Regions from separate parts of the Shewanella frigidimarina NCIMB 400 genome, predicted to be linked through region 1. Evidence: predicted binding sites of a transcription regulator. Region 1 holds the regulator's gene; the other holds the start of a gene.

Region 1 (4,441 bases):
AAACTCACTTCAGTATTAAACAGTGGCTGTAAGGTACGAGAATGCAATACAGGAGAGCCTAGGCGCGCTAAGCGGTCAGCTTCGGCTAAGGACATACTCTTGAGTAATTTCGCATCATTAATTTTGTTAGGGTCGGCATTAAACACCCCTTCAACATCGGTCCAAATGGTTACACGATCAATGTCAGCTAAGCTGGCAATTAAGGTGGCACTAAAATCAGAACCATTGCGACCCAGTAATAAGGTATCGCCGTGGCGATTTGCGCATATAAAACCGGTGATCACTAAACGCTCTTGCGGGTGCAAGGCTAATAAGGCTTGTACCTTGTCACGAGACTCAGCGACTAAAATATTGGGTACGGCGCCTTCATCGGCAACCAAAATAGAGCACGCATCGACATGAGTCGCAGCTACGCCCATTTCTCGTAACAAAGCGGCCATTAAGCGCGCCGACCAACGTTCACCAAAACTCACCACTTGGTTTAATTGGTAATCGTTACGTTGCTCTAAAGATAATAAGCTGACTAACTGAGATTTGTCGGTAGACAAACGTTCGCGTAAATCACGCGCTTGCTCGTTTGACAATAATTGTTCAATTAACGTTTGCTGGTAACTGATCAGAATTTGCAGCTCTTCTTGCCACAACTGACCACTGTCACGCAGGCTCAATAATTTGTATAAGAAGTTAGTCGTTTTTCCGGCGGCGGATACCACAACTAAATCATCACTCTGACCATGCGTAAGTAGAATATGTGCAACACGGCGATAGCAATCTGCATCCGCTAAACTTGAACCACCAAACTTATGTAAATGACTTCGCGTCATTACTGACTCCTTAAACAACTACGACTTTTGTTGCGACTGCTAGACTTCTATTTTGAAACCAATAGTGTTGCAAGTGCATGTTTTGCTATTTTACCCAATTTGGTCGAAACCACAGCTAACTTAAACTCGAATTAAGCTGATTTTATCGCTGCAACAGCTGCTAGGCCTGCTTGAATATCGGTCAAGAGGTCATCTGCATCTTCAATACCGACAGATAGTCTCAATAAAGTCTCTTTAATACCAGCCTCTTGCCTTGCTTGTGGGTCCATTGCTCTATGGGTCATAGTGGCCGGAACGGCGACTAAACTTTCCACCCCGCCTAAACTTTCGGCAACACTAAACAACGACAGCGCCTTTAAAAATGCCACCACTTCCGCTTCGCCGCCGATTAACTCAAAACTTAACATAGCACCAAAGCCTTGTTGTTGTTTTGCCGCAATTTCGTGACCTGGATGGTCTTTTAAACCCGGATAATACACCTTTGCCACTACATCACTGGCGTTGAGTAACTCAACAATCTTTTGTGCGTTACGTTGATGCTCACGAATTCGTACCGCTAAAGTACGTAAGCCTCGCAAGGTTAAATAACTGTCAAATGCTGAACCCGTAAGCCCAAGAGTATTTGACCACCAATGTAACAACTCACCCACTTCAGGATCTTTAGCGACTACAGCCCCACCGACCACATCGCTATGACCATTGATGTATTTGGTGGTTGAGTGAATAACAATGTCTGCACCCAATAACAATGGCTGCTGTAATATCGGCGATAAAAAGGTGTTATCGACTGTTACTAACGCGCCAACGTCATGGCAAGCTTGGCTAATGGCAGCAATGTCGACCACGCGCAATAAAGGATTCGATGGCGTTTCTAACCACACCATTTTCGGTTTTTGAGCTATTGCTTTGCTCAGCGCTTGTGCGTCAGTTTGATCAACGACCAATAACTTAAATTGGCCTTTTTTGGCCAAGTTAGTGAATAAGCGGTAACTGCCACCATAACAATCGTGCGGCACAACCAATAAATCATCAGGACCAAGTAAGCTAGTCACCAATGTAATCGCGGCCATGCCGGTACATGTCACTACACCGGTTGCACCTTGTTCAAGTTTGGCGAGTGCGTCGCCTAAAATACATCGAGTAGGGTTACCCGAGCGACTGTAATCAAACTCGCGCGGATTATTGTGGCCATCGAATGAATAATTGGTCGATAAATAAATCGGTGGCACGATAGCACCATGTTGTGTGTCTGTTTCAATACCTTGGCGAACGGCCAATGTGGCGCTTTGATGCTTAGTCATGGTTGACTCCTAAAATTTCACAAACACACAAAGAGATGTCTAGACGTCCAAATTTACCTAAGAGATCCCCATCCGTCAACCAAAATAGACGTTTAGACGTCTAAACATCAAGAAATCTATTTGCAATCGGGATTAAATAGTAGCAATAATTTGACTAGAGATTGTAACGGTTTAAAATCTGCAGCGTATTTATCGTTAAGGGTAAGTTAATGACTGAGTGGAATGGCGAATATATCAGCCCATATGCCGAGCACGGCAAAAAGAATGAACAAGTAAAAAAAATTACGGTTTCTATCCCTTTAAAAGTATTAAAAGTACTGACAGATGAGCGGACGCGTCGCCAGATAAATAATCTGCGCCATGCAACTAACAGTGAACTGCTATGCGAAGCATTTTTGCATGCGTACACCGGTCAACCATTACCTTATGACGGTGATCTTTCAAAAGATCAGCCTGATAGCATTCCAAGTGAAGCGAAAAAGTTAATGGATGATATGGGTATCGAGTGGGAAGAACTCGAATAATTCACTGATTAGTGATTACCTCACAAACTTTTAAACTGCCCTATAAAGAAGCAGTGATGTTTTAAAGAGAACTTATGATGTCATTTATCGATCCAACGACCTTGATACTGGCATCAATTATCGTGTTTTTTGGCGCGCTAACTCAAAGCTTAATTGGCTTTGGGTTAGCCGTTGTTGCAAGCCCGCTGCTGTATATTGTTAATCCTCAATTAGTTCCAGTTCCGATAATTGTTATGGGCTTTGCCATTTCTGCAATGACCTTGTTTAGAGAGCGTGGTCACTTACAATTTAATGGTTTGCAATATGCCTTACTCGGGCGAATTCCTGGGGGGTTTTTAGGCGCTGGATTATTGCTGTTTGCCCCACAAGCAATATTAGGCTTAGTGATTGCAGCTATTGTGTTTATTGCTGTTATTCTTAGTATCTTTCGCTTTAGCGCCCCCATCAATCGCCTCAGTTTATTTATCGCAGGGGTATTTTCGGGCATATTTGGCAATATCGCTGCCATCGGCGGTCCGCCAATGGCCATTTTGCTTGCAGGCCAAGACCCAAGTCAATTTAGAGCCGCTTTATCAGCCTTCTTCGTGTTTAGCTCATTAATAGCGCTAGCCATTTTAGCCATCGTAGGCTTAGTTGAAGTGAAGCATTTATGGCTATCACTGCTATTATTGCCTTCAGTCGTTGCTGGTTATCTTGTCTCGGGTAAGTTAATTGGTCGCGTTGATAAAGATAAAACCCGTATAGCCACATTAGTGTTATGTAGTATTAGTGCAACCGTGTTAGTTATTATGTCGACCAACACGTTAATGAGCTAATCAACTATTCTGCACCTGTAAACAAAACGAGCCATCAATGGGCTTGTTTTCTAACAATGATTAAAATCTTACCCTTCTATTTATCAAGCAGTCTATTTCTCACCTAAAAAACGCCATCAATAAGTATCAAAAAAAACCGTTTCACTTCCCCTAACAAACTCATTATCTATATGCAATAGATCCATATCACACTAGTTCATTAGATTTCTTTCAATTAACTTTTTTTCAATTAGATTTTTCTCATGGATATGATCTACTTCAAATTAACACTACCCACTTTTAGGTAACATTGTTTACAGCAAAGAAATAATTAAATGTTGTTAAGCACGACCCTAATAAGCCCGACAGAGGACAAAATGATGAACACATACATTAAAGTTGGTATCGCAGTTGCTATGGCATTATCACTTGGCACCCAAGTGATGGCCGCAGATGGTGGTAATCCTAAAAAAGGTAAGCACCTATACAAAAAAGAATGTAAAGCCTGCCACAGCGCTAACAGTGAAGGCCTTGAACTCACCCCAATGACTAAAACCATGAGCCAATGGGATCGTTTTTTCACCCGTGATAAGCACAAAGCTAAACCTGCCGTTTTTGAAGCCTTATCAGAAAAAGACCTGAAAGACATTCAACAGTTCTTATATGACCACGCCGCCGATTCAGACCAACCAGCTACCTGCGGCTAAATCATCAATGCTGAGTATCTTTTCGTTCTAAACGAAACATCAGCCAATAAACCAAACGAAAAAACTGTGAGGCTTAGCCTCAGGGATTCTGACACAAAAAATTTGCCAAATTGACCATGCTATTTGGCAAATAAAGGGGAGAAAGACCATGAGAACTCTCATCTCAATATTAGTGGCTAACGCGCTCTTTATGAGCGGCGCAAGCCTAGCAGCAGATACAGATGCACAAAAGATTGCCGATCTTAAACAACAACTGGTTACGATTAATGAAGATCTTGATTATTTAAATTC
Region 2 (4,441 bases), 1.3 Mb from region 1:
ATTATCAATAATATACGTGATATGAAGCGCAAATGTTCAAAAATAAAAAAAGCGAGCCAATGGCTCGCTTAGTCAATGTATCACTCAAATTAATTAAGCATCTGCTAAAGAATACGGTAACTCGATAATAGATAATTGTGAGCTTTCATCACCGGCAATACGAAGTTGCGCCGTGTTTTCGGTATCATTTGGCAATACAGCTGTCAGTAATACTTTATCGCCATATTGGACGCATTCAATGATATTGCCACCACGACGGAAACCGTCTTCAAGGGCAATTTCTAATTGAGTATCAGTGCTGATGGTTTGCTTGGTGGTGCCAGATATAATATACAATGCACGTTTATTGCCTCCGCGATATTTCATTCTGGCAATGGTTTCTTGGCCCATGTAACAGCCTTTGGTAAAGCTAATACCATTAATGGCTTGCAGGTTGCACATTTGCGCTACGTACTGGCCGGAATGAGCTGCATCTATGTTTGGATAGCCGGCTTTAATTTCTAATGCTTGCCATGCACTGGCATCAATCAATGTTTGTCCCGATTGGCTGATGATGGTTTCTGCTGCCGCATTATTAATAATGGCAATAAAACGTTCGCCATCACGAATAATTACACCTTGCTCTACAAGATTAATTGCTTGCGATACATCGCCAAAGTTTTCAGTTGCAAAGGCTTGTGCTTGTGATCCGGCAATACCAATTATTTGATAATTATTACTGACATCTGCGAGTTCGGCTTTACTGAATACAGCGTATTTTTGTAACTGGGGTAAATCTAAGCTTAAAGTACTTTTCGGCAGTAACATAAATAAGCTATCGCCGATTGAAAACGTACGGAAACTGGCGAGCATTTTACCTTTAGGGTCGCAATGAGCACCCCATTTCCACTCGTTTGTGCCAAGGGAGGTAATATCTGTGGTGACTTGGCCATGAATGAAACTGCGCCCTTGCTCACCGGTGATTTCGATTAACCCCATATGCGTCAAACTTGATAACATTAATTCAGGAGACGTGGCGATAAAATCCCAATCTGGCTGGTTTACTGAAATGGTCATAACTATCCCTAACGTGTGAATAAGACGGTATGGTTTGGAGTGTAACGGATTAATAGAATACTCAACAGGGGGCTATGGTTTTAAAGCTAATAAAAAAGCTACCTTGTGGACAAGGTAGCTTTTTTAGGAAGACAATTAACTCAAGTTAATTGCTTATAAAATATAAGTCAGTTTAAAACAATACCCGCGCACGGATAGTGCCTTCAATAGACTTTAATTCAACTAATGCTTCTTCAGCTTGATCTGAATCTACTTCCATTACCACGTAACCAATTTCAGCGGTAGTTTGTAAGTACTGAGCAGCAATGTTAATGCCTTTTTCAGAAAACGCTTGGTTAATTTTAATCAATACACCAGGACGGTTTTGGTGAATGTGCAATAAGCGTGAGGTGCCACTATGTTGCGCTAAAGACACTTCAGGGAAATTAACCGCAGACAGAGTCGAGCCGTTGTCTGAGTATTTGACCAGCTTACCTGCCACTTCTACGCCGATGTTTTCCTGTGCTTCAGCAGTACTGCCACCAATGTGCGGTGTGAGTAATACATTGTCTAAGCCGCGTAGTGGAGAGATGAATTCATCATCATTCGACTTAGGTTCAACAGGGAATACGTCAATCGCTGCACCCGCAAGATGTTCTGACTTCAGTGCATTGGCTAAGTCTTCAATATCAACTACGGTTCCGCGAGAAGCATTGATAAAGAAACTGCCTTGACGCATTTGAGCAAATTCAGCTTTAGCGAACATATCTTTAGTTTGCGGTGTTTCTGGTACATGCAGACTGACAACGTCCGCTTGAGCCAATAACTTGTCCATAGAGTGAACTTGAGAGGCATTGCCTAACGGTAACTTATCTTCAATATCGAAGAAAATTACTCTCATGCCTAAGGTTTCAGCCAAAATACCCAATTGAGTACCAATATGACCATAACCAATCACACCTAAAGTTTTACCACGGACTTCAACACTGCCATTAGCACTCTTCAACCAACCGCCACGATGTGACATGGCATTGCGCTGTGGAATGCCACGCATCAGCATGATGATTTCACCAATCACCAATTCAGCAACACTGCGCGTGTTGGAGAAAGGAGCGTTGAAAACTGGAATGCCCAGTTTCTCAGCCGAGGCTAAATCGACTTGGTTGGTACCAATACAAAAACAACCAATCGCAACCAACTTTTCTGCATGATGCAGTACTTCCGCAGTAAGCTGGGTGCGGGAGCGTAATCCAACGAAGTGAGCATCTTTAATTGATGCAAGCAAAGCCTCTTCGCCTAACGAGGCTTTATGGTATTCAATGTTGGTATAACCTGCACGTTCTAGTACATCGACCGCAGTTTGGTGGACGCCCTCCAACAGCAGGATTTTGATCTTATCCTTGTCAAGCGAGTGTTTCGCCATGATATGGGTACCCTCTTATCATTAAATGGTGCTTAAGCTAATGGTTATACTAATGCTTATACTAATAGTTATGATATAAATGCGGACTTCCGGCGCATTATCAAAGTAGCACTTTTTTAAGCGCTTGTAGAGGGCTAGATGGCTAAAGTTTATATTCTAATTTGAGAACAATATCTCATGGAGAGAATTAAGATGAAGAATAAGGTTATATGGATAGGGATTTATCTATTAGTACTGTTGTGGTCAGTTAGCGCACCTAAAGATATGTTCACTTGGTGGTTAGAAGCTATACCAGCGTTAATCGCATTACCTATTTTATTTTTTAGTCGTAAAAGCTTTCCGCTGACCACGTTAGCTTATGCACTTATTTTAGTGCATTGCTGTGTATTATTTGTGGGTGCGCGTTATACCTATGCCGAAGTGCCGTTATTTGACTGGTTAGCACAAGTGATGGGCAGCGAACGCAATAACTACGATAAAGTCGGCCATTTTGCTCAGGGATTTATTCCGGTGATATTAGCTCGCGAAATATTTATTCGTAAGCAGGTGATGCAAATTGGTGCCTGGTGTCAGTTTTTAGCAGTATGTTTTGTGTTGGCATTTTCAGCTTTTTATGAATTAGTTGAATGGTGGGTTGCCATTGCTACGGGTGAAAATGCCGAGGCATTTTTAGGTACTCAAGGATATGTTTGGGATACTCAATCTGACATGTTTTTAGCGTTAATTGGTGGGGTATGTGGCTTACTGTTGTTATCGTCTCTTCATAATAAACAAATAGCGACCAAAATGGCGCTTAACCAGCCGTCTGCATCATAGGGCTCACTTAGCTTATTCTTCCATAAAATGTGTAAATTTGGCTGCTAGCATTGATGATAAATTGATGATGTTGAGCGAATTGAAAGTATGAGCTTATCAGTCTTGAGTTAGTGATAAAGTCTACGCAAAGTCAGTCAAATTTACTATTCATACTTTAGACTTACATAATAGTCATAATAACTAGCAAATTTTTACTATGCTTGCTGTATAGGAAGGTTTTCATTATAAAAATCGTGATTGATAGTGACCGACTTACCATGATTATCCATTATTTTGGCGAGTCGATTTATCAAGTAACGCGGTTAACGAATAAATAAAGCACATGCTCTAATATAACGACAAAAAGTAAACTATCTGCTCAACCTAGTTCTGAAGGCTAGTAAACGTATTTCATTTACGTATAGTATATAGCCTCAGGATGTGCTCAAGGTATGTTGAGCAATAATGTACTTTTCAGGGAGAAGAGTGATGAGTTCAAATATTGATGAGTTGGTGTTTTTGCACCAAATCGCAGCACCTTGCCATTTAGCTATTTTGGCAGAATCTATCGGTTTAAAAACTCGAATTGTAAAGCACGCTGCTGAGCTTGAGTTAGAAAAAAAATCCAACAACTTTTATCTTGTTTCACAAAAAGGTGCGGCCTTAGACAGTAAGGGCATTCCGTTGTTGGTATCGCGTTTAGTTGAGCATGTCCCTGTAGCATTATACCAAGTTGAACGTGGATCACTTGATCAAGAGTCTGCATTGCTCCTGGGGGTGCGGGGTTTATTATACAGTGACCAACGCATGGATTTAATGCTGACTGGTTTGCGTAAAATGGTTTCTGACGAATTGTGGTATGACCGTCCATTGATCAGTAAAATTTTTAGACGTTTAGTCCAGCAGTTAGATACCAGTGCTGAAATCCCAGCCGATACTGTTGCCATCCTCCAAAGATTGACCAGCCGAGAGAGAACCATTATTCAGCTTGTCTCTAGCGGCGCGCGTAATAAAGAAATTGCTCAGCGCCTGTGTATTAGTGAACATACTGTTAAAGCACATATCTCATCAATTTTCCGTAAAACGGAGTCTCGTAACCGAGTTGAGTTATTGCGTTGGGCACAAACCTATCAAAGCCATTGTGAATTAGTGAGTTAACGTACATATAAATTTATTTAATAACAATAA

The links. Region 1 encodes MetJ, which represses methionine synthesis genes. Its sites were predicted from a motif close to TAGACGTCTAGACGTCTA; they were not measured.
Region 2: serA (phosphoglycerate dehydrogenase) is a predicted target of MetJ. The motif match lies at 2,586-2,603, and genes of this name have one in related genera.

Annotation. Positions count from the first base shown of each region.
Region 1 covers NC_008345.1:4,219,375-4,223,815, forward strand. Annotated here, with positions in the region: gene SFRI_RS18255 (bifunctional aspartate kinase/homoserine dehydrogenase II) at 1-824, opposite strand, end outside; gene metB (cystathionine gamma-synthase) at 956-2,125, opposite strand; gene metJ (met regulon transcriptional regulator MetJ) at 2,335-2,649, shown strand; gene SFRI_RS18270 (sulfite exporter TauE/SafE family protein) at 2,724-3,464, shown strand; gene SFRI_RS18275 (c-type cytochrome) at 3,821-4,150, shown strand; gene SFRI_RS18280 (DUF3373 domain-containing protein) at 4,299-4,441, shown strand, end outside.
Region 2 covers NC_008345.1:645,975-650,415, forward strand. Annotated here, with positions in the region: gene ygfZ (tRNA-modifying protein YgfZ) at 94-1,056, opposite strand; gene serA (phosphoglycerate dehydrogenase) at 1,229-2,458, opposite strand; gene SFRI_RS02875 (DUF2238 domain-containing protein) at 2,651-3,274, shown strand; gene SFRI_RS02880 (helix-turn-helix transcriptional regulator) at 3,743-4,411, shown strand.